One region of the Pseudomonas sp. ATCC 13867 genome, then DNA from elsewhere that is predicted to be linked to it. Evidence: riboswitches for the same ligand, from Rfam matches in the RefSeq annotation. Region 1 holds a riboswitch; each other region holds the start of a gene.
The links. Region 1 has a riboswitch for cobalamin ahead of cobG (precorrin-3B synthase). Riboswitches for the same ligand answer to the same signal wherever they lie in the genome.
Positions count from the first base shown of each region.

Region 2: linked by a shared signal. The riboswitch ahead of H681_RS03715 (TonB-dependent receptor domain-containing protein) and the one ahead of cobG (precorrin-3B synthase) in region 1 are both predicted to bind cobalamin.
Region 3: linked by a shared signal. The riboswitch ahead of H681_RS06895 (TonB-dependent receptor plug domain-containing protein) and the one ahead of cobG (precorrin-3B synthase) in region 1 are both predicted to bind cobalamin.
Region 4: linked by a shared signal. The riboswitch ahead of btuB (TonB-dependent vitamin B12 receptor) and the one ahead of cobG (precorrin-3B synthase) in region 1 are both predicted to bind cobalamin.

Region 1 is NC_020829.1:655,132-662,310, reverse strand. It holds gene H681_RS03065 (glutathione S-transferase family protein) at 1-182, opposite strand, end outside; gene H681_RS03060 (cobalt-precorrin-6A reductase) at 327-1,055, opposite strand; gene H681_RS03055 (cobalt-precorrin-5B (C(1))-methyltransferase) at 1,052-2,149, opposite strand; gene H681_RS03050 (bifunctional cobalt-precorrin-7 (C(5))-methyltransferase/cobalt-precorrin-6B (C(15))-methyltransferase) at 2,165-3,376, opposite strand; cobalamin riboswitch at 3,447-3,680, shown strand; gene cobG (precorrin-3B synthase) at 3,758-5,113, shown strand; gene H681_RS03040 (precorrin-8X methylmutase) at 5,106-5,732, shown strand; gene H681_RS03035 (precorrin-2 C(20)-methyltransferase) at 5,732-6,472, shown strand; gene cobJ (precorrin-3B C(17)-methyltransferase) at 6,472-7,179, shown strand, end outside.
Region 2 is NC_020829.1:789,985-797,163, forward strand. It holds gene H681_RS03700 (nitroreductase family protein) at 1-726, shown strand, start outside; gene tesB (acyl-CoA thioesterase II) at 746-1,615, shown strand; gene H681_RS03710 (HAD family hydrolase) at 1,612-2,208, shown strand; gene H681_RS03715 (TonB-dependent receptor domain-containing protein) at 2,565-4,421, opposite strand; cobalamin riboswitch at 4,516-4,720, opposite strand; gene dxs (1-deoxy-D-xylulose-5-phosphate synthase) at 4,749-6,659, opposite strand; gene H681_RS03725 (Ldh family oxidoreductase) at 6,916-7,179, shown strand, end outside.
Region 3 is NC_020829.1:1,503,927-1,511,105, reverse strand. It holds gene ddlA (D-alanine--D-alanine ligase) at 1-250, opposite strand, end outside; gene H681_RS06905 (ABC transporter substrate-binding protein) at 340-1,221, opposite strand; gene H681_RS06900 ((2Fe-2S) ferredoxin domain-containing protein) at 1,524-2,225, opposite strand; gene H681_RS06895 (TonB-dependent receptor plug domain-containing protein) at 2,225-4,180, opposite strand; cobalamin riboswitch at 4,275-4,481, opposite strand; gene H681_RS06890 (VOC family protein) at 4,555-4,983, opposite strand; gene H681_RS06885 (cupin domain-containing protein) at 5,162-5,530, shown strand; gene H681_RS06880 (DUF3303 domain-containing protein) at 5,722-6,027, shown strand; gene H681_RS06875 (GlxA family transcriptional regulator) at 6,017-7,015, opposite strand; gene H681_RS06870 (cysteine hydrolase family protein) at 7,125-7,179, shown strand, end outside.
Region 4 is NC_020829.1:4,049,529-4,056,707, reverse strand. It holds gene H681_RS18110 (MlaD family protein) at 1-880, opposite strand, end outside; gene H681_RS18105 (ABC transporter ATP-binding protein) at 881-1,666, opposite strand; gene H681_RS18100 (ABC transporter permease) at 1,663-2,811, opposite strand; gene H681_RS18095 (FUSC family protein) at 2,945-4,990, shown strand; cobalamin riboswitch at 5,013-5,237, shown strand; gene btuB (TonB-dependent vitamin B12 receptor) at 5,350-7,179, shown strand, end outside.

The sequences.
Region 1 (7,179 bases):
AAGTCGCCATCGACGATCACCGGCACCATTGCATTGGGATTGAGCGCCAGGAACTCCGCCTCGGCGGTGGAGCGAAAGCCGCTGCCCCAGTCTTCCCGCTCGTAGGCCAGGCCCAGCTCGGCGCAGGTCCAGAGCACCTTGCGCACGTTGATCGATGACGCGCGACCGAGGATTCGCAACATGCTGTCACTCCCTGTGAAAACCGGAACCCAGCATAGAGGCCAACGGGGTGGTGGAGAAGCGCCGTATCGCCACGACATCGGAGGTGACCCCTGCAGGAGCGAGTTTGCTCGCGAATCACCACGAAGCTGTGAACCACCACACCGTCAATCGGCTGCGAGGAGCTCCAGCGCCTGCCAGAGCGAGTCGAGACTGTCGAACTCCCGCTCCACCGCCGGCAGTGTCGGCCGCGCCAGGATCAGCACCGGCACACCGCGCTCGCGGGCGACCTGCAGTTTCGGTTCGGTGGCCTGGCTGCCACTGTTCTTGCTGACCAGCACGTCGGTGCCCAGGCGGGTGAACAACTCGCGCTCGCCATCGAGGCTGAAGGGGCCGCGCGCACCCAGCACTTCGGCGCGCTCATTGCCGGACAGGCTTTGCAGGCAGCGCACGGTCCAGTACTGGTGCGCGGGAGTCTCGTCGAGATGTTCCAGCGGCTCGCGCCCCATCGTGAACAGCGGGCGATGGAAAGGCTCCAGCGCGGCGATCAACGCCGGCCAATCGGCCACTTCGCGCCAGTCGTCCTCCGCTCCCGCCTGCCAGCCGGGACGACGCAGCGCCCAGCATGGCACGCCTGCCAGTTGCGCGGCGCGGGCGGCGTTGGCGCTGATCTGCGCGGCGTAGGGATGGGTGGCATCGAGCAGTAGCTCGAAACCCTGCTCACGGATGAACGCAGCCAGTCCCTCCGCGCCGCCGTAGCCGCCGACGCGCACTTCGCAGGCGAGGTCGTCCGGCACCTTGCCGAGGCCGGCCAGGCTGTACAGGTGCCGCGGGCCGAGACGCCGGGCGATGGCCAGCGCCTCGCCGGTGCCGCCCAGCAGCAGTACGCGCTTCATCGCACCTCCAGCGCTTCACCCACCAGATTGCCCTGGCGGTCGATGGCGAAGACTTCCAGCACCACCTCGACGGGCACGATGCGCCGGGCGAATGCCAGCGCGCGGGCGCAAACCGCATCGCCAAGGGCGATCCCCTCCGCGCGGCACAGCGCCAGCGCCTGCTGGCTGGTGTTGGCCGCGCGCATGCGTTGTTGCAGCTCCGCCGACGCACCGATCTCCGCAGCCCACTCGGCCAGTTGCGGCAGGTCGATGCTGGAGTGACGGCTGTGCAGGTCCATGTGGCCGGCGGCGAGCTTGCTGATCTTGCCGAAGCCGCCGCAGACGCTGAAGCGCTCCACCGGCACCTTGCGCAGGTGCTTGAGCGCGGCGCCGGCGAAGTCGCCCATCTCGATCAGCGCGGTGTCGTCGAAGCCGTAGCGGCGGCGCATGGCATCCTCGCTGGCGTTGCCGGTGCAGGCGGCGAGGTGGCGGAAGCCGTTGGCGCGGGCGACGTCGATACCCTGCTGGATCGAGGCGATGTACGCCGAGCAGGAGAACGGCCGGACGATGCCGGTGGTGCCGAGGATCGACAGGCCGCCAAGAATGCCCAGGCGCGGGTTCATGGTCTTGAGCGCCAGCTCGGCGCCGCCCTCGATATTGATCGTGACGTCGAAGCCGCCGGCATAGCCGCACTCGGCCGCCAGCACGGCAAGGTTGTCACGCATCATCTGCCGCGGTACCGGGTTGATCGCCGGCTCACCCACCGCCAGCACCAGCCCCGGCTTGGTGACGGTGCCAACGCCCTCTCCCGCGTGGAAACGCACACCGGGCTCAGCGCTCAGGGCGACGCGGACGAAGACCAGCGCACCGTGGGTCACGTCCGGATCGTCGCCGGCATCCTTCAGCGTGCCGGCTTCGGCGCCGTCGACGGTAAGCCGGCAGAACTCCAGGCGCAGGGTCGCGCTGCGCTCCTTCGGCAGCACGATCTGCGCCGCATCGCTGGCCACGCCGGTCAGCAGCAGGCGCGCCGCCGCCAGGCTGGTGGCGGTGGCGCAACTGCCGGTGGTGTAGCCACTGCGCAGCGGGCGAGGTTCTTCGGGCGTCTCTTCACGCATGGGCGTCACGCATCGTCAGTCGGCCAGGGGCTTGTGCACTTCCAGCAGGGTGATCGGCAACGCCGCGCGCCAGGTATCGAAGCCACCCAGCGGCTGGGCCTGGGCCACGGAAAGACGGGTCAACTCGCCGCCAATGCGCTCGCGCCAGCTCACCAGCAGCGCCTCGCTCTGCAGCGTGACGGCATTGGCCACCAGGCGGCCACCGGGCTTGAGCTGATCCCAGCAGCGCTCGAAGACACCAGGCACGGTCACGCCGCCGCCGATGAAGATCGCCTCGGGACGCTCCAGCCCCTGCAACGCGTCCGGCGCGGCACCGCAGACCAGTTGCAGCGCCGGCACGCCAAGGGCATCGCGGTTGAAGCGGATATGTTCCTGGCGCCCGTCGTTGGCTTCGATGGCCAGCGTGCGGCAACTCGGGTGCGCGCGCATCCACTCGATGCCGATGGAGCCACAGCCGGCGCCGACGTCCCAGAGCAACTCGCCCGGCGTTGGCGCCAGCCGCGCCAGGGTCACCGCGCGCACATCGCGCTTGGTCAGTTGGCCATCATGGCGGTAGGCCTCGTCCGGCAAGCCGATGGTCAGGGGCAGACGAACCGCGTCTGAGCCGGCTACGCATTGCACCGCGACGATATTCAGCGCAGCGGTCTCGCTCGGTGACCAGTCGCTGGCCAGCCCATCCATGCGCCGCTCCGACTCGCCCCCCAGGTGCTCCAGCACGCAGATGCGGCTAGGGCCGAAGCCGCGCTCGCGCAGCAGCGCGGCGATGGCGGCCGGACTCTCGCCGTCGTTGCTGAGGACCAGCAGTTTCGCGCCATGATGCAGCTGCGCGTTGAGCGCCGCCAGCGGACGTGCCAGCAGCGACAACAGCGTGCAGTCCTGCAACGCCCACCCCAACCGCGCGGCGGCCAGAGCGGCGGACGATGGTGCGGAAATGACCTGCATTTCCTCGGGCGGAATCTGACGGGAAAGGCTCGCGCCGACGCCGAACAGCATCGGGTCGCCACTGGCCAGCACACAGGTCGGCTCACCGCGCCGACGCAGTACCGGCTCCAGGCTGAACGGGCTCGGCCAGGCCTGACGGCTGGCGCGCAGGCAGTGCGGCAACAGCGCCAACTGGCGCGGCGCGCCGATCACCTCGCTGGCTGCGAGCAGCGCACGGCGTGCCGCCTTGCCGAGGCCGGCGTAACCGTCCTCGCCGATGCCGACGATGGTCAGCCAGGGCGTCATGGGGATTCCTCTGAAGGGATGCGATGATCGATCCGACGGGCAGGCTTGTTCCGCCCTCGGGCAAAGCAGGCATAATACCCGCATCGTCGGTGCTCGTAGGACGCTTCGCTGTTTGAAGGCGATGCATCCGAGAGCCGAAGAGGGAACACGGAAAAACCGTGGCTGCCCCCGCAACTGTAAGCAGCGAGTCCGCGCACTTCGACCACAGCGTCTGTTGTCGTCGATCTGGCCACTGGGCAACCGGGAAGGCCGTGCCGGATGAGGACCTGCCAGCCAGGAGACCTGCCGACGAAACCAGTCGCGCGTGCAGACATCGAGCGGGGTGTATCGGTGTCGTGAAGTCCCCTGTGGGGATTCGCAGGTCACCGCGACCCAGCCCTGGTGACCTCAGTGCAAGACTCCTCAGCTCTGCCCGTCCGTCCGCATGCCTGCCCTGGCCTGCTGCGCATCGTGGCCTCCCGCGATGGCGGCATCTGCCGCATCAAGCTGCCCTGTGGACAACTCGACGCCCAAGCCGCGCGCGCCATCGCCCTGGCTGCCGAACGCCATGCCGACGGCGTGCTGGAAGCGACCAACCGCGCCAACCTGCAGATTCGTGGCGTACATGCCGGTGCCGAGAATGCGCTGAGCCGTGATCTGCTGGCCGCGGGCCTCGGCCCGCGCGAGCTGGCGGCGGACGATGTGCGCAACCTGCTGGTCAGTCCGGCGCTCGGCCTGGATGCGGGCACGGCATTCGACGCCCAGCCGCTGGCGCGTCAGTTGCTCGATCTGCTGGAGCGCACCCCACGCTTCCACGGCCTCTCGCCCAAGTTCGGCGTGCAACTGGATGCCGGCGAGTCGCTGGCGATGCTGGAGCACCCCAACGATATCTGGCTGTCGGCGATGTCTGAGGATGCCGCGCCGCTGTTCGCCTTCGGCCTGGCCGGCTGTCCGCCGCAGCGCAAGACTGATCGTCCCGCCCTCGCCGCGGTGTCCGCCGAGCAGCTACCGCTGCTGGTGGAAACCCTGCTGCACCTGTTCCTCGATCTCGCCGGCGACGGCCAGACGCGCATGCGCCACCTGCGCGAGAAGCTCCGCGACGAAGCGCTGCTGGAGCGCCTGCAGCAACGCCTGCCGTTCCTCCTGCGACTCGGTCCACTTGTGGATAACTGGCGGCGTCCTGCGCCCCAGGCTTTCGGTTACCTGGGGATTCGTCCGCAGCGTCAGCCGGAACGCACCCTGGTCGGTGCGGGATTCGTCCTCGGTCGTCTCGACAGCTCGATACTGTTCGGCCTCGCCGATCTGACAGAGCGTTTCAGCGGCGGACAGCTGCGTCTGACGCCCTGGCAAAGCCTGATACTCCCCGACGTGGCCCCGGCCGATGCTCCCGTCGCACTCGGCGCACTGGCCAATCTCGGCCTGCTGATCGACGCCGCCCAGCCGCTGTCGCGCCTCATCGCCTGTAGCGGCGCCAGCGGTTGCGCGCGCGGGCTGGCCGACACCAAGGCCGATGCCCTGCGCCTGGCCGAACGCCTGCGCCACGCACCGCCGGCCGGCGTGCACCTGTGTGGCTGCCCGCGCTCCTGCGCCGCCGCCCACGTCGCCTCCTACACCCTGCTGGCCGTCGCCGACGACCGCTATGACCTGTTCCGTCGCGCCGATGGCGTGGCCGGCTTCGGCCAGCCGCTGGCGCGCAACCTTTCCCTCAAGGCTGCCGGCGACCTGCTGGCCGCACCCGGAGCCCCCACCGATGCTTGATTACATTCGCGACGGCCAGGCGATCTACCGCCAGTCCTTCGCCACCATCCGCGCCGAAGCCGAGCTCTCCGCCATCCCCGCCGACCTCGAGAAACTCGCCGTGCGGGTGATCCACGCCTGCGGCATGGTCGACGTCGTGCAGGACCTGCGCTTCTCCGCAGGCGCCGGTGCCATCGGCCGAGCGGCGCTGGCCGCTGGCGCGCCGATCCTCTGCGATGCGCGAATGGTCGCCGAGGGCATCACCCGCGCGCGCCTGCCGGCGCACAACGAGGTGATCTGCACCCTCAACGATCCGGACGTCCCGGCGCTCGCCCGCGAGCTGGGCAACACCCGTTCGGCCGCGGCGCTGGAGCACTGGCGCGAGCACCTGGAAGGCAGCGTGGTGGTGATAGGCAACGCGCCGACCGCGCTCTTCTACCTGCTGGAAATGCTCGATGCCGGCGCACCGAAACCGGCGCTGATCCTCGGCTTCCCGGTGGGCTTCGTCGGCGCCATGGAATCCAAGGACGCCCTCGCCGCCGACAGCCGTGGCGTGCCCTACGTGATCGTCCGCGGCCGCCGTGGCGGCAGCGCGATGGCGGCCGCCGCGGTGAACGCCCTGGCCACGGAGGTGGAGTGATGACCGGCCGCCTCATCGGCCTGGGCGTCGGCCCGGGCGACCCGGAACTGCTGACCCTCAAGGCCCTGCGCCTGCTGCGCGCGTCCCCGGTGATCGGCTACTTCGTAGCCAAGGCCAAGCACCACGCCGGCCAGGGCGGCAACGCCTTCGCCATCATCGAGCAGCACCTGCTCGATGAGCAGCAGCGACTGCCGCTGGTCTATCCGGTGACCACCGAGAAGCTGGAGCCGCCGCTGACCTACGAAGGCGTGATCAGCGACTTCTACGACACCGCCGCCGCGCAGGTGGCCGCACACCTGGATGCCAACCGCGACGTGGCGGTGATCTGCGAGGGCGATCCGTTCTTCTACGGTTCCTACATGTACCTGCATGACCGCCTTTCGCAGCGGTATGCCACCGAAGTCGTACCCGGCGTCTGCTCCATGCTCGGCAGCGCGGCGGTACTCGGCGTGCCGCTGGTGTACCGCAACCAGAGCCTGGCGGTGCTGTCCGGCGTCTTGCCGGAAGACGAACTCAAGCGCCGCCTGGCCGACGCCGATGCGGCGGTGGTGATGAAGCTCGGGCGCAACTTCGACAAGGTCCGGCGCGTGCTGCGCGAGCTGGGCCGTGACGGCGGCGCCCACTACGTCGAGCGCGCAACCATGCGCGAGCAGCGCATCGTCGCGCTGGACGAGGTGGACCCGATGGCCTCGCCGTACTTCTCGATGATCGTCATCCCCGGCCAGCGGTGGAACGGCTGATGCGCATCGCCATTGTCATTCTCGGCCAAGGTGCGCTGGCCACGGCCCGACGCCTGCAGGGCATTTATCCACAGGCGCGCGTACTGGGCCTGAAGGACCGCGTCGAAGGCGCCGACGAGTCCTACGCGAACTTCGGCGAAACCCTGCGCCAGCTCTACCGTGACGACACCCCGATCATCGCCCTGTGCGCCGCCGGCATCGTCATCCGCACCCTCGCCCCGCTGCTGGCTGAAAAGGGCGCGGAGCCGCCGGTGCTGGCCGTCGCCGAAGACGGCAGCGCCGTGGTGCCGCTGCTCGGCGGGCTCGGCGGAGTCAACCGCATGGCCCGCGAGATGGCCGCCGCGCTGGACATAGCGCCGGCCATCACCACCAGCGGCGAACTGCGTTTCGGTGCCTGCCTGCTCGACCCGCCACCGGGCTACGCGCTGGCGGACATCGAACAGGGCAAGCGCTTCGTCTCCGACCTGCTGGGCGGCGACACCCTGCGCATCGAAGGCGACGCGCTGTGGCTGGACGAGCTGGACCTGCCGCTGGCCGACGACGCCGCGCATACCCTGCGCATCGACTCCCGCGCCGAAGGCATCGCGCACAACGAGCTGCGCATCCATCCGCGCATCGTCCTCGCCCATGTCACGCTGGTGGACTCGCAGTTGCCCGAACGCATCCGCCAGGGCCTGGCGCAGGCCGGGCTGGCCGAGGTATCGCTG
Region 2 (7,179 bases), 130 kb from region 1:
CCGGCCCAGGCGTGGTCCGCGCAGACCATCGAGGCCTCGGCGGATAACCCCGGCCTGCCCGCGCGGCCGATCCTTCACCGCCGGCGCAGCGCGCAGTCGATGGACGGCCGCAGCGGCATCCAGGCCGAACTGCTCTACGCCTGGCTGCGCCGCCTGTTGCCGGAGCGCTCGCCGGTACCGTTCGCCTGCACCGGCGAGCCGGCGCGCGTCGACCTGCTGCTGTTCGTCCACCGTGTCCAGGGCCTGGCGCCGGGGCTTTACTGGCTGGGCCGCAGCGGACGCACGCCGGGTGGCCTGCGCGGGGATTTCCAATGGCAGTCGGTCAGCGACTCGGGCCTGCCGCTGTACCGCCTGCTGGAGGGCGATGCCCGCGGGCTGTCCGCCTTCCTGTCGTGCGGGCAGGACATCGCCAGCGACGGCTGTGTCGCCTTCGCCATGCTCGCCGACCTCGACGCCGCCCTGGCCGAGGGCGCCTGGAGCTATCCCCGGTTGTACTGGGAGTGCGGGCAGATCGGCCAACTGCTGTACCTGGAGGCCGAGGCGGCGGGGCTGTCGGGCACCGGTATCGGCTGCTACTTCGACCCGGCGGTGGAGGAATTGCTCGGCGAGGGACCGGACCGTCCGGTCAGCCTCTATCATTTCACCATCGGCCGCGCGGTATGGGACACTCGCCTGACCAGTCTCCCCGCCTACCCGGCGCCGCGTCGTCACCCATTCGAGCTGTAGAGTCTTTCGAGGAAAGCGCATGACCCTGATCCTGGACAACCTGGTCGCTCTGTTGAGCCTGGAACCCATCGAGGAAAACCTGTTTCGCGGCATGAGCCAGGACCTCGGGTTCCGCCAGCTGTACGGCGGGCAGGTGCTCGGCCAGGCGCTGTCGGCGGCCAGCCAGACCGTAGACCCGGAGCGCCACGTGCACTCGATGCACGGCTACTTCCTGCGCCCGGGGGATGCCAGCAAGCCGGTCGTCTACCAGGTCGACCGCGTGCGCGACGGCGGCACCTTCAGCACCCGGCGCGTCACCGCGATCCAGAAGGGCCAGCCGATCTTCGCCCTGAGCACCTCCTTCCAGACCGACGAGGAGGGCTTCCAGCACCAGATCCCGATGCCTGACGTGGTTGGCCCGGAGAACCTGCCCACGGATCTCGAGCTCAAGCAGCGCAGCGCCGAGCAGTTCCCCGAACTGATCCGCGACAAACTGCTGTATCCCAAACCCATCGAGATCCGCCCGGTCACCCAGAACGACCCCTACGAGGCGCAGGTCGGCGAGCCGATCAAGTACCTCTGGCTGCGCGCCGACGGCAAGCTGCCGGACATCCCGGCGCTGCACAAGTACATCCTCGCCTACGCCTCGGATTTCGGCTTCCTCACCACCTCGCTACTGCCTCACGGGCATTCGGTGTGGCAGAAGGACATGCAGGTTGCCACCATCGACCATTCTGTGTGGTTCCACCGCGACCTGCGCGCGGACGAGTGGCTGCTCTATGCGATGGACAGCCCCTGGGCCGGCAATGGCCGCGGCTTCGTGCGCGGCAGCATCTTCAACCGCGACGGCCAACTGGTCACGTCCACCACCCAGGAAGGCCTGATTCGTCATCGCGAGGATTGGTCGTGAAACTCGGCGACATCCGCCACTGGGTGTTCGACATGGACGGCACCCTGACCCTGGCGGTGCACGACTTCCCGGCGATCAAGCGGGCCTTGGGCATTCCCCAGGAACACGACATCCTCTCCCACCTCGCGGCATTGCCGGAGGACGAGGCGGCGGCCAAGCACGCCTGGCTGCTGGAGCATGAGCGCGAACTGGCGGTGGCCTCCACCGCGGCGCCCGGTGCGGTGGCGCTGGTGCGCGCGTTGCACGGGGCCGGCTACCGCCTGGGCATCCTCACCCGCAACGCCCATGAGCTGGCGCTGATCACCCTGGCCGCCATTGGGGTGGGCGATTGTTTCCACAGCGGCGACATCCTCGGCCGTGGCGAGGCCGATCCCAAGCCCAGCGCGGACGGCCTGCTGCGCCTGGCCGCGCGCTGGGACGTGGCGCCGCAGCGGATGCTGATGGTCGGCGACTACCGCTTCGACCTCGACTGCGCCCGCGCGGCGGGTGCGCACAGTGCGTTGGTCAACCTTCCGGAGAACCCCTGGCCCGAGCTGACCGACTGGCATGCGCAGGATTGCGCGCAGTTGGGGCGAATGGCGGGAGTGCTCTAGGCCCGCTGCTGGGCGGGTTCGCGAGCAAGCTCGCTCCTACAGGGTTCAGCACGCGCTGAGACATCGGAGCTACACCGGGCCGCTTTTTGTAGGAGCGAGCTTGCTCGCGAACCGACTTCCCACCATTCCACAGGCCCGGCGTAGGAGCGGACTTCGTCCGCGATTGGTGTCGGCCACGCAGGAGCATCGCGGATGAATCCACTCCTACGGAGGCTCTGTTCGATACCGGTGCGCCTCACCCCAGCCCTCTCCCAAGGGGAGAGGGCGCCGAATCTTGAGCCTGCCAGGACAGTCCCTCTCCCTCCGGAGCGGGTGCGTAGCCAGGGGCAGGGTGAGGGGCCGTCAGGCCGCTTCCCTTACAGCTCCGGCGTCCAGGTCACCGCCAGCAGCGCGGTGCGCCCCGGTTCGCGGTAGGGGCGGGCTTCGCCCATGAAGTCCATTGGACTGGTCGGGCGCAGGTAGTCGCCCAGGGTGTAGTCGCGGTCCAGGGCGTTATCCAGCTTCAGGTCGAAGCGAATCTCGTCGCTGGCCAGCCAGCTGGTGCGCAGGTCGAGCACGCCGTAGCCGGACAGCTCGCGGGTGTTGGCCGCGTCGTCGTAGCGCTGGCTGACCGCACGCCAGGTGCCGCCGAGGCCGATGGCGCCGAACTGGCGATCGAGGTCCAGGCTCAGGGTGCGGCGCGCGCGATACGGCAGGGTGTGGCCGGTGTCGCGGTCGCGCGGGTCGATCAGGCTCAGGCCGAGCGCGGCCTGCCAGCCCAGCACGTCGCGGGCGATGCTGGCTTCGAAGCCATTGATGCGCGCCTTGTTGATATTCTCCGGCTGATTGCTGGTGCTGTCCCAGGCGATCATGTCGTCGATCTCGGTGCGGTACAGCGAGGCTTCCAAGTGCGTGCCTTCGATGCCCCCACGCCATTGCAGCTCGTAGGTCTTCGAGGTCTCGGCCTTGAGGTCCGGGTTGCTCGCGCCGGGGTAGTAGAGGTCGCTGAAGGTCGGCGCGCGGAAGCCTTCGCCGTAACTGGCGATCCAGGTCTGGCTGTCGCCCACCGGTAGGCTGAAGGCGGCGTTCCAGCTGTTCTGGCTGCCGTAGGCCTGGTTGTTGTCGTGGCGGATACCCAGCTCGGTGCCGAAGCTGTCGCCCTTGAAGCTGTGCTGGGCGAAGAAGGCGCGGTTGCTGCGCTGGTCGTCGGCGAAGGCAGTGGTGCCGTCGACCTTGTCTTCGTACCAGTCGGTGCCCAGCGCCAGCTGGTTGGCGTCGTCCAGTTGCAGGCGGTTGATCCAGCTCGCCGAGTGGCGGGTGGTTTCCAGCGTGCCGTTGTTCCAGCTGTCGGCGGCGCCCACGGCCTTGTTGCGGTCGAAGCTGCGGCCCAGTTCCAGGCGGCTGTTCCACATCTTCGAGATCTGGCCGTCGAGGTAGGCGCTGTAGCTGCTGACGCGGAATTTGTCCTGCGGGCGGCCGGGCTCGAAGTTGTAGGCGTCGTCGTATTCGTTCTTGCCGCGCTGGTCGTTGAGGTTCAGGCCGGCCTTCCAGTCTTCGCTGAAGTGGTGGTCCAGGTTCAGGTGCACGGCCTTGTTGCGCTGGGCGTCGTGATCGTTGTCGGCGCCGACGTTGTCGCTGGTGCGATCCCAGCCCTGGCTCTCGTCGAGGCTGCCGCCGAGGTTGTAGCGGGTCTGCTCGTCGCCGCCGGACAGGCTCAGGCTGCGTTCGAAGGTGCCGTGGCTGCCGGCAGCCAGGCGCACTTCGGGGTGCAGGCCGGCTTCGCCGCGACGGGTGAAGATCTGGATGACCCCGCCGATGGCGTCGGCGCCGTACAGCGCGGAACGCGGGCCGCGGGTCACTTCGACGCGCTCGATGCTGTCGATGCTCAGGTAGTCCAGGCGGGCGATGCCGCTGCTGGCCGAAGCGACGCGCTGGCCGTCGACCAGTACCAGGGTCTGCGCAGTGCTGGTGCCGCGCACGGAGTACGAGACCACGCCGCCCGAGCTGCCCATCTGCACGCCGGGCACGCGGGCGAGCAGGGCGGGAACGCTGCGCACTTGTAGCCGCTCGATGTCGGCACGGGTGAATACGCTGTTGGCCGAAGTGGCTTCGGCGCGCGGCTGGGCCTGGCGTGCGGAGGTGATCACCTGGTCGGAGAGCGAGTAGATATCGCTGGCAGCGAAGGCCATGCCGGGCAGCAGGCTGGTGGCCAGGGCGAGTCGGGTCAGTTTCATGGAGCGTCCTCAAAAGCGGTCGGATGACTTTCGAGGAGGGCGTGGCAAGGGCGGACAGGGGCACCGCACTTGACGGTGATGCCCTCCGCAACACCTGTCGGATCGCGTCGAGGGCGGTCTCCGGGCTGCCGACGTCACATCGCCGCCTTCCCGCATTCAGCAGTGGCGGATGGCGATGCTGCGCTCCTTAAGGGGCGCGTCGGTTACCGTTGCGGGGGCAGCGCAGGTCTTTCACCTGCTTCCCGTTACCTCGAACGAAAACGGGCGCACCTTAGTCGGTGCGCCCGTCACTGGCAATACTCCAGGGGAGGGATGCGCCGATCGGCCTCAGCGCTTGCCGAGGGCCTCCAGGCGCGCCTTCACCGAGGCTTCGATGCCGGCGGCGTCTAGCCCGCACTCCGCGAGCATCTGCGCGGGCTTGGCGTGCTCGACGTAGTAGTCCGGCAGACCCAGGTGCAGGATCGGCTGCTGCAGGTTCTCGTGGGCGAGGAATTCGCTGACGGCGGCGCCGGCGCCGCCCATCACCGAGTTCTCCTCGACGGTCACCAGCAGCTCGTGGCTGGCGGCCAGCTGGCGCACCAGTTCCTCGTCCAGCGGCTTGACGAAGCGCATGTCGGCGACCGTGGCATCGAACTGCTCCGCCACTTTCAGCGCTTCGGCCAGTTGCACGCCGAACACCAGGAAGGCGACCTTGCCGGCCTTGCCTTCACGGCGAACCACGCCCTTGCCGATCTCGACCGGTGCCAGCGCCGCCTCGATGGGAGCGTTGGGGCCGGTGCCGCGCGGGTAGCGCACCGCCGCCGGGCCTTCGAAGTGATGGCCGGTGGTGAGCAGCTTGCGCAGTTCGTTCTCGTCGCTGGGGGTCATCACCAGCATGCCGGGGATGCAGCGCAGGTAGGAGAGGTCGAAGCTGCCGGCGTGGGTCGGGCCGTCTTCGCCCACCAGACCGGCGCGGTCGATGGCGAACAGCACGTCGAGGTTCTGCACCGCGACGTCGTGGATCAGCTGGTCGTAGCCGCGCTGCAGGAAGGTGGAGTAGATCGCCACCACGGGCTTTGCGCCGTCGCAGGCCATGCCGGCCGCGAGGGTCACGGCGTGCTGCTCGGCGATGGCGACATCGAAGTAGCGGTCCGGGAATTTGTCGGCGAAGGCGACCAGGTCCGAGCCTTCCTTCATCGCCGGGGTGATGCCGACCAGGCGCGGGTCCTGGGCGGCCATGTCGCACAGCCACTGGCCGAACACGCTGGAGTACTTCGGCCCGCCGGCCTTCTTCGGCACGGCATGGGCGGGAGCGCCTTCGGGTTCGAGCTTGGTGATGGCGTGGTAGCCGATCGGGTCGATCTCGGCCGGGCCGAAGCCCTTGCCCTTCTTGGTCACCACGTGGAGGAACTGCGGGCCCTTGAGGTCACGCATGTTGCGCAGGGTGGCGATCAGGGTCGGCAGGTCGTGGCCGTCGATGGGGCCGATGTAGTTCCAGCCCAGCTCCTCGAAGAGCGTGCCGGGGACCAGCATGCCCTTGGCGTATTCCTCGGTGCGGCGGGCGATCTCCCAGGCGCCGGGCAGGCGCGAGAGCACCTTCTTGCTGCCTTCGCGCATGCTGCTGTAGGTGCGGCTGGAGAGAATCTTGGCCAGGTAGTTGGACAGGCCGCCGACATTGTTGGAGATCGACATGTCGTTGTCGTTGAGGATCACCAGCATGTCGGCCTTGACCTCCGACGCGTGGTTGAGTGCCTCGAAGGCCATGCCGGCGGTCAGTGCGCCGTCGCCGATCACCGCCACCGACTTGCGGCCCGAGCCCTGCATGCGGGCGGCGATGGCCATCCCCAGCGCGGCGCTGATGGAGGTGCTGGAGTGACCGACGCCAAAGGTGTCGTACTCGCTCTCCGAGCGGCGCGGGAAGGCGGCCAGGCCGTCCTTCTGGCGCAGGCTGCCCATGCGCTCGCGGCGACCGGTGAGGATCTTGTGCGGGTAGGCCTGGTGGCCGACGTCCCACACCAGACGGTCGTCCGGGGTGTCGAAGACGTAGTGCAGGGCGACCGTCAGTTCGATGACGCCCAGGCCTGCGCCGAAGTGCCCGCCAGTCTGGCCGACGCTGTACAGCAGGTACTGGCGCAGTTCGTCAGCGAGGGTCAGCAGCTCCGCTTCGCCCAGGCGACGCAGCTCGACCGGCGTGCTGGCGCGGTCGAGCAGGGGCGTGGCAGGGCGCGCGCGGGGAATCTCGTGAAACGTCGTGGGCATCAGGCTGATCGTTATGAGAAGGCAAAGATGCGGAAGTTTACCCGAAGCTCCGGATTGGCCCAAGCAACGTGGGGCCAATCCTTCGGACGACCGGATGGTCGGATCGTGGCTACCCCGCTGTGCCGAAATCGTCGTCACGGTCGCCGATTGCGCGCAAGCGGGATGGGGCCTGAGCGGCCACTGTAGACTCAGCCCCGGCCCGGTGGCGGATTGCCGCAGCGGGCGGAAACGATTGGCAGGGATCGAGGAGGACGGCGTGATCCGATTGAGTCTGGATGAACTGCGTGAACTGGCGGTGGCGATCCTGCGCCACAACGGCTTCAGCGAACCCCACGTACAGGCGGTGACCGATACCGTGCTGGCCGGCGAACGCGATGGCTGCACGTCCCACGGGGTCTGGCGACTGCTGGGCTGCATCCACACGGTGCGCGCCGGCAAGGTGGTGCCTGATGCCGTGCCGGAGTTGTCCGAGCCTGCGCCCGCGCTGGTGCGCGTGGATGCCAAGGGCGGATTTTCCCAG
Region 3 (7,179 bases), 850 kb from region 1:
CAGCCTTGCCCGGCACCACGGCCAGTTCGCGGTTGGAGCGGTTGAGGGCGATCAGTGCCGGGTTTTCCTGGTTGAGCAGGTAGTCGGAGGCATCGTTGAGGTGCCAGCGGCCTTCCTTGTCGATACCCACCAGCACCGGTTCGAAACGCTCGCGGTCCAGCGCGTCGACGATATTCTTCGCCGATTGCAGGGACACTTCGTGCTCCGCCGAACGCCCACCGAAAATCACCCCAACGCGCAACTTGCCCATGACAGTCTCCGCATGATCGATGGGCGCTTTCTAACACGGGCTCCGGCGCTTGGGTAGGAACAGTGGCTGGCGAACAGACGAGCCGGCGTTCAGTACCTGCCCAGCTCCTGCGCCAGCTCGCGGGCAGCCTGCCCGCTGTGCACGCCGGGGAACAGGTGGGTGAAAGGCAAGGCCACGAAGCGCCCTTCGCGCACGGCGCGCAAGCGCGAGAGCACCGGGTCGGCGCGCAACGTTCGGATCTTCTGCCCGGCCGTGGACCACAGTGCATCGGCCAGCAGGATCACGTCCGGATCGCGCGCCAGCAGTTGTTCGCTGTTGGCGGTGAAGCCACCCAGGTCGACATCCTCGAACAGGTTGTGCGCGCCGGCAGCGTGCAGCAACTGAGTGACCACGCCGCGCCGCCCCTGGCTCTCCAGGCCGTTGCTGGCGCTATCGAGGTAGAAGACGTCCAGCAGTTGGCGGCCGGTCGAAAGCCGGCGCGCTTCGGCCAGCTCGGCGCGCTGCCGGCGGATCAGATCCTGCGCCCGCTCCTGCTCGCCAAGCAGATCGCCCAGAGTCTTCAGGTCCGTCTCGACACCAGCGAACAGATCGTCCTGCCAAACTCCGCAACCGGCATCCAGCAGGTAGCTGGCGACGCCGTGGCCGGCCAGTTCCTCGCGAGACAGATTGCCCAGCCGAAAGGCCGAGGCGAAGCCGGCCACCACCAGGTCCGGGCGCTGCGCGTAGACCGCTTCCGCCGACGGATACTGGCGCGACAGCAGCGGCACGCCGCGATAGCTTCCTTTGGTCAGGTCGAGATCGTCATCGATGTAGGCCACGCCGATCAGCCGCTCCCCGGCGCCCAGCGCCAGCAGCAGGTCGGCGGCGTGCTGGTTGAGGGCGAGGATGCGTTGCGGCGGGTGGTCGATCTGCCAGGTACGGGCGCAGTTGCGGTAGTCCTGCGCGGAAGCAGTTACCGACCCCAGAATCAACGCCAAACCAAGCGCCAGGCTTGACCTGTAGGAGCGAGCTTGCTCGCGAACAGCGCCAGCTCTGAAACATCGCGGACGAAGTCCGCTCCTACGCTCCTGGGAAGTCCGTACCGGGATTCTCCCTTCACCCCGACCCTCTAGCAGCCTATGCCGGCTGAAAGCTCGGCCTTCCCCTGTACCGAACGGTCCCATCTCCCTCCGGGCAGGGGTTAGGGTGAGGAGCCGTTGAAGGAGGACGACGAACCCAACTCCCTGCATCCAGCGGTTCGCGAGCAAGCTCGCTCCTACGAAGCGCGAGTGCGTCATAGTTCATCCACCCGCAGCTCCGCCACCGGCACGCCGTCACGCAGATGCTCCGCCACCACCCGGCACACCTGCTCGTCACTGCGCAGGCCATACCAGACACGTTCGGGATACACCGTCAGCAGCGGCCCGCGATTACACGGGAACTGGCAGCCGGTGCGGGTCAGCAGGGCGCCCTCGGCGTTCTCGTAGAGGTCGAGGCGGATCAACTCGCGGCGCAGGGTCTTCCACAACGGTAGCGCGCCGCGCCGCACGCAGCGCGGCCCGGTGCAGAGGAACAGGTGATACCGGTGTGGCGGCGGCGCAGACCAGTCCGGCTGCGACGGCACCGCGCCGACGCCCTGGCAGTCCAGCTGTTGCGCCGGATCGTCAATCGCCGTCAGCACCGCCGCCACATCCAGCCCGCGCCGACCGAGCGCCGAAGCGGTGACCTTCGGCAACGGCGCCTGCGGATGCTCCCCGCACAGCGCAGCCAGTTCCGCGCGCAGCCACTCGAGATAGGCGCCGTCGGCGGTCGGTTCGAGGTCCACCAGCAGCAGTTCGATACTCTCGGCCAACAGCTCGCGCACCCGCCCCCAGAGCGAATCGAAACCCTCACCGGTGTCGATGCATTCGACGCCGGCGAGGCGCGCCGATACCTCGCGCAGTAGGCGTTCGCCCTGGGCTCCGGCCAGCGGGCCGACCAGCAGGATGGCCTTCATCAGAAGCTGAAGGTGTAGCGCAGCTCGGCGGTGCGCGGCCGGCCGAGGTTGTCCACCTGGCGGATGCCGTTGCTGCTGCGGCCGGTGGCGTAGTCGCGGTCCAGCAGGTTCTCCAGCAGCAGGCTCAGGCGATGCGCGCGGGCGCCGTCGAGGTATCGGTAGGCATCGCCATCGAGCACGCTGTAGTGACCGTAGTCGTCGTCCTGGGCGCTGACGATGGAGCCGACGTAGCGCGCGGCAAGACCGGCCCCCCAGAGGTTGTCGTCATAGCCCAGGCGCAGGCGGGCAAAGAAGTGCGGGATGTTGTTCACCGTCACGCCGTCGTGGCTGTCCACGAGATTGCGCGTGGCGTCGGCGGAGAGCTGCCAGTGCCGGCCGAACTGCCACTGGCCGTTGGCTTCCACGCCACGCACGGTGATCTCGCCATTGCCGTTCACCCATTGATCGCCGACGAGGGTGATGAGGTCGGTGATCTCGCGACGGAACAGGGTGACGCTGCCGCTCCACGGCTGGTCGAACAGCTCGCCGGTGTAGTCCAGGCCCAGTTCGGCGTTGCGGCTGCGCTCGGGCTTGAGGTCGCGATTGCCGACTTCGTCGCCTGGTTCGTTGACGAACAGTTGCTCGGCGGTAGGCAACTTGAAGGCGGTGCCCAACTGGCCGCGCAGTTTGAGCTGCTGCGTGAGGTCGTAGAGCGAGGTCAGCATCCACACCGTGGCGCCCTCACCGCCCGAGATTTCCTCGCGGCGCACGCCCAGGCTCGGGTGCCAGTCGGGCAGCGCCTCGATGTTCGGTCGCAGCTGGGCGTAGAGCGCGTGGGATTCGGCCTTGTCGTTGTCGATGATCAGCACATCGTCCTGGCCCTTGTACCACTGGTTGTCGTTGCCGAAGACCAGCTCGTGGCCACCGCCGAAGCGTGCCTTGCCTTCGAGCTGCGCGCCCCAGTCGGTGAAGCCCCAGTAGTCGTTGTGATTGAGCACCTGGGTAGCGCCGCCCTGCAGGTTGTAGACGCGGTCGTAGCGGGTGTCCCAATCGTTGAGGTGGGTCTTGGCGAACCAGCTGAAATCGTCGCCGACACTCTGCTGGAAGGTCGCCGTGGCGATCTGCTGCACGCGGTTGTTGCTGGTGTGGTGGTTGGAGGTCGGCCGGGCGAAGTCCAGTTCGGCATCGGCGTACTGGTAGAACAGCTCCAGGCGCGAAGCGTCGCCGATGGCCTGGATGGCCTTGGCGCCGAACACGTTGACGTCGTACGAGCGACGCTTGTCGCTGACCGTACTGGTCATGTCCTGGTCGCGGTACGGCTGGTAGCCGTCGGAGCGGTTGTGGCTGACGTAGGCCATCAGGCCAAGGTCGCCCAGGCCGTTGTGCACGATCTTCTCGGCGCGGGCATCACCGCTGCGCCCCTTGAAGGTGTCCAGGCCGAGGTTCACCTCGCCGGATGCCTCGCGACTGCGCGCGCTGCGGGTGACGATGTTGATCACCCCGGACACCGCCTGGGTGCCGAACAGCAGGCCCTGGCCGCCCTTGAGCACTTCGATGCGCTCCACCGCGGTGGTCGGCAGGGTGTCGAGGTAGATGCCGCCGTAGAGGCGGTTGTTCAGGCGCACACCGTCCAGCAGGATCAGCGTGTCGTCGTTGCGTCCGCCGAGCAGCGAGTAGGTGCCGTAGTCGAACGGGCCGTTCTTCGGCGCGACGAACAGGCCGGGCACGTACATCTGCAGCACGCGGGTGATGTCGGCGCTGGGGCCGGCGCGTTCGATCTGCTGGCGGTCGATGACCTCCAGCTTGCTGCCGTAGCGGGCCATGTCCGCCACGGTGGTGGACTCCACCGAAGGCGCGTTGACGACTTCGTCGGCCAGGTTCAGCGGCGCTGCCGACAGGTGCGGGCCGAGGACGCAGAGGGAGAAAACGGGAGTCCAGCGCAGGGCACGCCGGTTCGGATAGATAGGAAGTTGCAAGGTGATCGCCTCGAAATCGGGATTTCGCAGGCGGCGCAGCGACACCCGGAACGAGCGCGCCCCGGGAACCGGCTCACGCCCGCCCACCGCGGGTTTGCCAAACAGGTTCCAGGCCGGTCTCCGGGCTTGCGAGGATCATGAAACATCCGCCTTCCCATGCCTGAGCACAGTGGCCTTGTGGATGCTCCGCTCGCTTACCGTTGCGGGGGCAGCGCCGGACTGATCGCACGAGGGCGACGCACCGGCTTCCCGTTTCACCCCACGCACGGCGGCGGGGGGCACCTGAAACGGGGCGAATCTGAACATTCGGGGAACGAAAGCGTCAAGCACGGGGGTTGAACAGGATGTTGCGGGAGCGGCGCAAAAGCGCAGGATCAGTGCCAGGGATCGTAGGTACCGAAACTCCAGATGTGCCCTTCCGGATCACGGCAGGTGAAACCCTGGCCGCCGTAGTCCTCGTCCTTGATGTCGATGACGATCTGCGCGCCACCGTCCACTACCGCGCGATACAGCGCCTCGGCATCCCTCACCACCACATAGATGCTCTGGGTGCAGCCGCCAATCTCGTCGGGCTGGCGCATCAGCCGGCCGTACTCGTTGTCGTGCAGCGACCCGAGCATCACCAGCCCACTGCCATCGGCCAGCGCCAACTGCGCGTGGGCGATGCCGCCGTGGTCATCGGCGACCACCAGCTGCCGCTGGAAACCGAAGGTGGCGCACAGCCAGTCGATGGCCTGCGGCGCATCGCGGTAGCGCAGGCAGGGAATGACGCTGGGGCGGGCGATGGGAGCGGGCGTGGGCATGGCGATCTCCGGCGAAAAAGGGCGCGAGGTTCTGAGCATAGTCGCCCGCTTTGCGCTGCTCAGCGCTGCCCGGCGACCAACCGCAACACGGGGAGCGACACCGAAGCGCAAGTTCCTGCAAGACCGCTCCAGGGACCAGCAGTAGTTTGGACAGAACGATCCCAAGGAGAAAACCACCGTGACCCAACGCCAACCGATCAACCTGCAGGACAAGCTCGGCCGCATCACTGAGACCTGGCAGCCGCGAGTGATCGCCGAGATGAACGACTACCAGTTCAAGGTGGTGAAGCTGCACGGCGATTTCGTCTGGCACAGCCACGCCGACACCGACGAGACCTTCATCGTGCTCGACGGCGAGCTGCGCATCGACTTCCGCGACGGCCCGCTGACCCTGCGAGCCGGCGAACTCTACGTGGTGCCTCGCGGCGTCGAGCACAAGCCCTATGCCGAACACGAGGTGCAGGTGATGCTGATCGAACCGCGCGGCGTGCTGAACACCGGCGACCAGGGCGGCGAACGCACGGCGGAGAATGATCGCTGGATCTGACCGTCGATCACCTGCCCTGGCGACCGCCGATCAGCGGCCGCTCCCGCTTCGCTGGCTGCTGCTATGCCTGTCGGAAGAACGCCGCTCCCAGCCGGAGACTGTCACGCCTGGGATACACAGGCGCGGCTCTGGCGGCGTCGCCGGTTCGGGTCCGCGTCCAGCGAAGCCCGGAGCCGGGCCGGAGGTGCGACATGCTTTATCTGGTGAACTGGACCATCCCCATCGAGAACCGCGACAGGATCATCCAGCGCTTCCTCAAGACCGGCGGCCAGCCGCCGCCCGGCGTGAAGCTGGTCGGTCGCTGGCACGCTATGGGCCACATGCTCGGCTTCGGCCTGGCGGAAGCCGAGAACCCCCTCGACGTGCAACGCTGGATGCTGCAGTGGACCGACCTGATGCACCTGCAGGTGCACCCGGCGATGACCGACGCGGAATATGCACCGCTGCTCGCGCAGATGCTGCAGCAGGCGGCGGACACCCCATCGGTCAGTCCCTGAGCGCGACCTCGCCCGGCTTGGCGCCGAAGCGCTTGCGGTAGTCGCTCGGCGCCATGCCGGTGATCTTGCGGAAGGTGCTGCGGAACGAGCCTGGATCGAGGTAGCCAACGGTGTAGGCGATGTGGTCCACCGTACCGTTGGTGAACTCCAGCAGCTCGCGCGCCTTGCCCACCCGCAGGTGCTGGCAGTACTCGGTAGGCTTGAGTCCGGTAGCGGAGCGGAAACGGCGCAGGAAGGTGCGCTCCTCCAGCCCTGCCTGGGCGGCCATGGCGGCGAGGCTGACGTCCACCGCGCCATTGCCCTGCAGCCAGTGCTGCACCTTGAGGATCGCGGCGTCGCCATGCCCCAGCAGCGGCGCGAAGTTGCTGCCGCACTGCTGGGCGCTGTCGCTGTGCTCCACCACCAGGAAGCGCGCGGTGCGGTTGGCGATGCTCGGGCCGAGCAGGCGGTCGACGATGCGCAGGCCGAGGTCCGACCAGGCCATCAGCCCGGCGGAGGTGATCAGGTCGCCATCATCGACGATCGGCTTGTGCGCCTCCAGGCGCACCCTGGGAAAACGCCGGGCGAAGGCCTCGGCCCCGCTCCAATGGGCGGTGGCGGAACGCCCATCGAGCAGGCCCGCCTCGGCCACCAGCAGCCCGCCGATGCACACCGAACCGACGATGGCGCCCTGCGCATGGCGCGCGGCCAGCCATTCGGTGAGATGGCGCAAGGGCTCAGCATCCGGCAGGCCGAACAGCGCCGGAGGGACGAGCACGGCGACCAGCCGGCTGTCCACGTCCGGGCGCGTGTCGAAGATACGCCGGGGCTCGCCGCCGTCCTCGCCGGACCAGTGGCTGACGCGCAGCGCCGGCAACTGCTGCGCGGCTTCTTCGCCAGCGATCCGCTCGGCCACCGCGAACAGGTCGGTCAACCCATGCAGCGCCGCCGCCTGCACACCGGGGTAGAGCAGCAACCCGATCTCGACGACGCTCCGTTGCACAACCATTGTCAGTTTTCCCCCGGTTATTGTCGTTCCGCCTGATCCCCCCGCGGCGCGCGGCGAACCATACTGGTTCCACTTCCTCACCCCTCAACGTTCAAGAAGGACTTCGGAAATGGCCAAGCAAGCGCTCATCCTAGTGGATATCCAGAACGACTACTTCCCTTCCG
Region 4 (7,179 bases), 2.3 Mb from region 1:
GCAGGCGCCGGGTGACGCCGCGCAGGTCCTCCAGGGTGGCGCGCAGTTCGCGCACGGCGGGGCCGATTTCGCCCAGTCCGCTGAGGCCGCCGTTCACCGCGTCGTAGTTGTTGTTGAGCAACTGCTCGATCCGCTCGCTGCTGACGCGCAAGGCGGCCAGGGTCTTCTGGGTGTCGTCGAGGATGGCCGGACCGCGGCTGCCGAGGGTCTGGTTGGCGCGTTCGAGCAGTGCACTGGCGTTGGCCAGGGTGATGCGCGCCTGTTCGCTGGCGGCGGCCATTTCCTTGATGGTCTGGCGGATGTCGGCGCGCTGCTCGGCGATCACGCTGGTGGCCTGGTCCATGTGGTCGAGGGTGCGGCTGATGTGGTCGACGTTCTCCTGGGAGAACAGCCGGCTGGCGTTGGCGAGCAGGGTGTTGACGTTGGTGGCGATGTCTTCGCCATTGGCCAGGAGCTTGGCCAGTGGCGAGGGGATGGTCTTGATCACCGGGATGCTGCCGTCCTGGCTGACCAGCGGCGGGCTGTCCTGGGCGGCGCTGGAAAGCTGGATGATGGCCTGGCCGGTGACGCCGGTGAGCGCCAGCTTGGCGCGGGTGTCTTCGCGGATCGGTGTACTGTCGTAGACGCGGATGCGCGCGCGGACCTTGCGCGGATCGTTCGGATCCAGGCGCAGGGAGACCACGTCTCCCACGCGGATGCCGCTGTACTGCACGGTGCCGCCTTCGGAGAGGCCGGTCACCGCTTCGTTGAAGATCACATCGTAGAACTTGAACTTCTGGTCGTTGCTCGACTGCGCCAGCCACAGCGCGAAGAGCAGTGCGCCGATCGAGACGATCAGGGTGAACAGGCCGATCAGCACGTGATGGGCACGGGTTTCCATTCAGCTTTCCTCCCGCAGGTGTTCGGTGGCCTGCAGCGCGGCACGGCCGCGTGGGCCGTGGAAGTAGTCCTGCACCCAGGCGTCGTTGGTCTCGGCGACCTGATCCAGCGGCCCCACTACCAGCACGCGCTTTTGCGAAAGCACGGCAACGCGGTCGCAGATGGTGTAGAGGGTGTCCAGGTCGTGGGTGACCAGGAACACGGTGAGGCCGAAGGCGTCGCGCAGGGTCAGGATGAGTTGGTCGAAGGCCGCGGCGCCGATGGGGTCGAGCCCTGCAGTGGGTTCGTCGAGGAACAGGATGTCCGGGTCCAGCGCCAGGGCGCGGGCCAGGGCGGCGCGCTTGACCATGCCGCCGGAGAGTTCGGCGGGGTACTTGGCGCCGGCATCCGGCGGCAGGCCGGCGAGGGAGATCTTCACCTTGGCCATGAACTCGGCGTCGGCGCGGGACAGGCCCGCATGCTCGATCAGCGGCAGGCAGATGTTCTCGCTCACGCTCAGCGAGGAGAACAGCGCGCCGTTCTGGAACAGGACGCCGAAGCGTCGCTCCAGCTTCGAGCGCTGCGCCGGCGGCAGTTCCAGCAGGTTCTGGCCGAACACCTGGACGCTGCCTTCGCTGGGCTGGCGCAGGCCGATGATGCTGCGCAGCAGCACCGACTTGCCGGTGCCCGAGCCGCCGACCACGCCGAGGATCTCGCCCTTCATCACATCCAGGTCGAGGTGCTCGTGCACGGCGTGGGTGCCGAAGCGGTTGGCCAGGTCGCGGACGACGATGATTGGTTCGCTCACCAGCCCATCTCCATGAAGAACAGCGCGAACATGGCGTCCAGCAGGATCACCACGAAGATCGACTGGACTACGGCGGAGGTGGTGTGTTCGCCCACCGACTGTGCGCTGCCGCTGACGCGGAAGCCTTCCAGGCAACCGATCACGGCGATGATGAAGGCGAACACCGGGGCTTTGACGATGCCCACCAGGAAGTGCTGCACGGCGATGTCGTTCTGCAGCATGTAGAGGAACATGCGCGGCGAGATGTCCAGGCTCAGGGCGCAGACCACGCCGCCGCCGAAGATGCCGGCGATCATCGCCAGGAAGGTCAGCAGCGGCAGGGCCAGCAGCAGTGCGAGCACCCGGGGCAGGACCAGCAGCTCCACCGGATCCAGGCCCTGGGCCTGGATGGCGTCGATCTCCTGGTTGGCCTTCATCGAGCCGATCTGCGCGGTGAAGGCGCTGGCGGTACGGCCCGCCAGGAGGATGGCGGTGAGCAGCACGCCGAATTCGCGAAGGAAGGAGAAGCCCACCAGGTCGACGGTGTAGATCGCCGCGCCGAACTTCTGCAGCACCGTGGCGCCGAGGAAGGCCACCACCGCGCCGACCATGAAGGTCAGCAGGGCGACGATGGGCACGGCGTCCAGGCCGGTCTGTTCCATGTGCGCGGCCAGCGAGGTGATGCGCCAGCGGCGAGGCCGCAGCAGGCTGCGCATCAGCGTCTGCAGGGTCAGGCCGATGAAGCCGAGAACGCCGACCAGGTGATCCCAGAAGGTGACGGTGGCGATGCCGATGCGTTCGAGTATGTCGACCAGCGCGTTGCCCGGTGGCGGTGCCTTTTCATCGAGCCGGCACTGGGTGATGGCGCCGCCCACGGTGCGCAGCAGCGCCTGGCGCTCGGGCGGCAGGTTGCGGGCGATCTGCTCGAGCTGGCTCATCCGCGCGCCGCCGATGACTTCGGCGAGCAGCGCGGCGCCGGCGGTGTCGAGGGCGCCGAGTTCGCTGAAGTCGAGGGTGGCGATGTTCTGTCGCTGCTCAGCCAGCCCGCGCATCTGTTGCTGCAGGCTGGTGAAATGGGCGAGCGTCCAGTCGCCGCTGACGTGCAGCAGTGTCTGGGTGGCGGATGAGTCCAGCCGAAGCTGGCCGGCTTGAGCGGGCGCGATCATGCAGGGAGTCTAGCGAAGTTCTTCGATGGAGCCATTCGTCGGGTGGGCCTGGTTCTCGTAACGGGATATTTCTGGACTTTGTTAGCAAGCTAACTAAAATTCGCCCGGTCGGTTTCCTGCCGGTGGTCTTGCCATGCCTGCTCTGCCTCCTTCGTTGTCTGCATTCGCCCAGGCCATCTTACGCCCCCGGGTGGTCGATCTGCAGTTCGCCATCAAGGCGGTGCTGGCGGGCGGGATCGCTCTCTACCTGGCGTTCGTCTTCCAGTTGCAGCAGCCGCAATGGGCGCTGGTCACGGTGTTCGTGGTCAGCCAGCCGTTGAGCGGCATGGTGCTGGCCAAGAGCGTGTTCCGCCTGCTTGGCACGCTGACGGGGGCGGCCATGTCGGTGGCCCTGGTCGCCTGGCTGGGGCAGGCGCCCTTGCCGTTCCTGCTGGCGATGGCGCTATGGCTGGCGTTCTGCACCGCCGGGGCGTCGATGCTGCGCAATTTCTCGTCCTACGGCTTCGTGCTGGCCGGCTATACCGCCGCGATCGTTGCCCTGCCAGCCTCGGCCGCGCCGCTGATGGTCTTCGACCAGGCCGTGGCCCGCTGTTCGGAGATCGGCCTGGGCATTGCCTGTGCTTCCCTGGTCAGCGTGCTGCTGTGGCCGCGCAGCACGGAGCAGCAGTTGCTCGAGCAGGCGCGCAAGGTCTGGTCGTCGACGCTGAAGGCGGCGTCCGCGGAAATGCTGGGCACCGATGAACACGCGGCGCTGATCGCTACCCTGGGCAGCATTCTGGAGCTGGATGGGCGGCAGGAGCAGGCGTGGTTCGAAGGTCCGACGGGGCGTCGGCGAGTGCCTGCGTTGCGTGGGCTCAATGCCGCCCTGCTCGGCCTGCTGCGCGCCGCGCGCCGGGTTGCGCGGGAGGGACGGTTGCTCGACGCCGCCGTCGAGCTGGCCGTGCGCCCCTGGCGCGAGCAGGTGCGCAAGTGCCTGGAGAATGCGCAACAGCCCGACTTCACCGCCTGCCGGGAGCATCTGCTCGGTGCGCTGGAGAACGTCGTAGGTGCACAGGAGCGCGATTACCTGGAATCTCTGCTGGCGGTGCTGGATCGGGGCCGGCAATCCCGGCGCAGCCTGGAAGTACTGCTTTACGGTGAAGCGACACGCGAGGCGCCGGCGCTGATCGTCTGGCACCGGGACGTCGAGCGCGGGCTGCTGTTCGGCCTGCGCAGCGCCCTGGCATTTCTCTGCGTGGCGGGGTTCTGGGTGGTCAGTGCCTGGCCCAGCGGCCTGGGCGCGGTTTCCATCACCGGTGTGGTGCTGAGCCTGTTCGCCAGCCGTGACGAGCCAGCCGGCGCGGGCCTGAACTTCCTGCGCGGCATCCTCCTCTCGATTCCCGTGGCGGCGGTTGCCGTGCTGGTGATCCTGCCGCGATGCGAAGGATTCACGGCGCTCTACAGCGTACTCGGCATACCGCTGTTCATCGCGGCGCTGTGCACGACGCGGCCGGCCATCGCCGCAATGGCATCGGCCTTCTGCATCTTCTTCGTGAAGAACGTGGGGCCGAGCAACCAGATGGTCTACGACCTCGACCACTTCCTCAATTCGGCGTTGGCGACGGTGCTGGGCGTGGGGTTCGCGGTGCTGGTGTTCAACCTGGTGGAGCTGCGGCCGGGGCGCCGCCACTACCGGCGAGTGCTCGGCGCACTGCTGGCCGACCTGGCACGGCTGACTCGTGGCCCGCTGCCCAGGCTGGAGGCCTGGTTCGACGGGCGCAGCGCCGACCGCCTGCTGCGCCTGGTGCAATACCAGGACGGCCTGCCGCGGGAACGCCGCGCCCAATGGCGGGGAGGGCTGTTCGGCCTGGCGTTGGCGGACGAACTGCTGTTCCTGCGCGACAGCCTGGGCACGGCGCGGGGGCCGCTGCGGCGCGCGCGGGACTCTTATCTGGCGCGGTTGCGGCAGTTGCTGCTCGACGGCGGGCCGCGTAACGACCGGGAGCATGCGCTGGATGGAGTCGAGGAGGCGCTGTCGGCTGCGTTGCAGGGCAATCGCTGGCTGGAGGAAGGCCAGCGCCGCCGGGCACGGGCCGCCGTCGGCCAATTGCGCTCGATCTGGTTGCGCTGGTGCCGGGAGGCTGCGGCCGACGCACCGGTGCGCTTCGTCACCCTGGGAGCGACAGGCCGCCGCAATTGACCGTGGCTGGCGACAGCCACTAAGCTGCGCGCCTGCTTCAGGTGCCCCCGGTGCAAGTCGGGGGTGAAACAGGGAAGCCGGTGAAGTCCGACCTCGCGGTCCGACCAGTCCGGCGCTGCCCCCGCAACGGTAAGCGAGCATCGAACCGCATTCCGCCACTGTGCCATCGGCATGGGAAGGCGCGGTTTCAGGAGCCTGTCACGGCCCACTCGCAAGCCCGGAGACCGGCCTGCTGCATGTCATGGCATCGCGGTGGGCGCTGTCGAGCGTTCCGGCGGATCGACCGCCGGGGCGCTACCGTCCTCCGCCTGCCTTTTTCGGTCAGAGCCGCGCGGGTGAGAGCGGCGGAGTGAGTTCACGTGAAGCATTTCCTCTATTGGCCGACAGCCCTGGCGCTGGGCGGCTTCTCCTGCATCGGCCTGGCGGCGGACGAAGCGCCGCTGGTGCTCGACGATCAACTGGTGACCGCCACGCGCACCGAGCGCCGCGCCGAGCAGACGCTCGCTTCGGTCAGCGTGCTGGACCGCGCCGACATCGAGCGCAGCCAGGCGCAATCGGTGCCCGACCTGCTGCGGCGGCTGCCGGGGATTTCCCTGGCCAGCAACGGCGGCCCCGGCAAGGCCACCAGCCTCTACCTGCGCGGCAGCGAATCCGACCATGTGCTGGTGCTGATCGACGGCATCAAGGCCGGCTCGGTTTCGTCCGGCGGTGCGTCCTTGCAGGACTTGCCGGTGGCGCTGATCGAGCGCATCGAAGTGGTGCGCGGGCCGCGTTCCAGTCTGTACGGTTCCGAGGCCATCGGCGGGGTGATCCAGATCTTCACCCGACAGGCACTGGAGCCGGGCTTCAAGCCCTGGGTCTACGCCGGGGCGGGTAGCCAGAGCACCTACGAAGGCAGCGCCGGAGCCTCGGCCGGCAACGGTCGCGGCTGGTTCGCCCTCGGCGTATCGAGCCTGGATACCGCTGGCATCGACGCCAAGGCCAACGGTGCCAGCGGCCATGAGCCGGACCGCGACGGCTACCGCAACCTGTCCGGTTCGCTGCGTGCCGGCTACCGTTTCGACAACGGCCTGGAGCTGGACGGCAGCCTGCTGCAAACCGATTCGCACAACGACTTCGACACGGTGAACAGCCGCCGCACCCAGGGCTTCGATGCCTACAACGATGGCGTGCAGCGGGTGATCGGCGGCCGCGCGCGCTTCGCGCCGCTGGAGCCCTGGCGGGTGAGCCTGTCCGCCGGGCGCAGCGAGGACAAGTCCGATGCCTACCAGGACGGTGCCTTCTACTCGCGCTTCGACAGCCGTCGCGACACCGCGTCCTGGCAGAACGACCTGGACCTCGCGCCCGGCCACACCCTGACCCTGGGCTACGACTGGCAGCAGGATGAACTAAGCAGTTCCACCGACTATGCGTTGACCTCCCGCGACAACCGCGGCACCTTCGCCCAGTACCTGGGCAGCGCGGGGCGGCATGACTGGCAACTGAGCCTGCGCCACGACGACAACCAGCAGTTCGGCAGCCGCAACACCGGCAACCTCGCCTGGGGCTACGCGCTGACCGACGCCGTACGGGCCTTCGCCAGCTACGGTACGGCGTTCAAGGCGCCGACCTTCAACGAACTCTATTACCCTGGCTACGGCAACCCCGACCTGGATGCGGAAACCTCGCGCAGCGTCGAACTCGGCGTGGACGGTCGCCACGGCTGGGGCCACTGGGCGGTGAACCTGTACCGCACGGCGATCGACGACCTGATCGCCTACGACTCGGCATTGCGTGCGCCGGACAATATCGACCAGGCGCGCATCCGCGGTGTCGAACTGCAGCTGGGCAGCCAGTGGCGGGACTGGGTGTGGAACGCCAACGCCAGCCTGCTCGACCCGGAAAGCCGCGCCAGCGGCAACCGTGGCAACGACCTGCCGCGCCGCGCCCGGCAGTTGTTCAACCTGGACCTCGACCGGCGCCTCGACGCGCTGAGCCTGGGCGCCAGCCTGCACGCCGAAGGCCGCCGCTACGATGACCTGGCCAACCGCAATCGCCTGGGCGGCTTCGCTACCCTGGACCTGCGCGGCGAGTATCGACTGAACCCGGAGTGGCGTCTGCAGGCGCGCCTGAGCAACCTGTTCGACGCCGATTACCAGACCACCCTGGGCTATGAGCAGCCCGGCCGCGCCGTACTCTTCGGCGTGCGC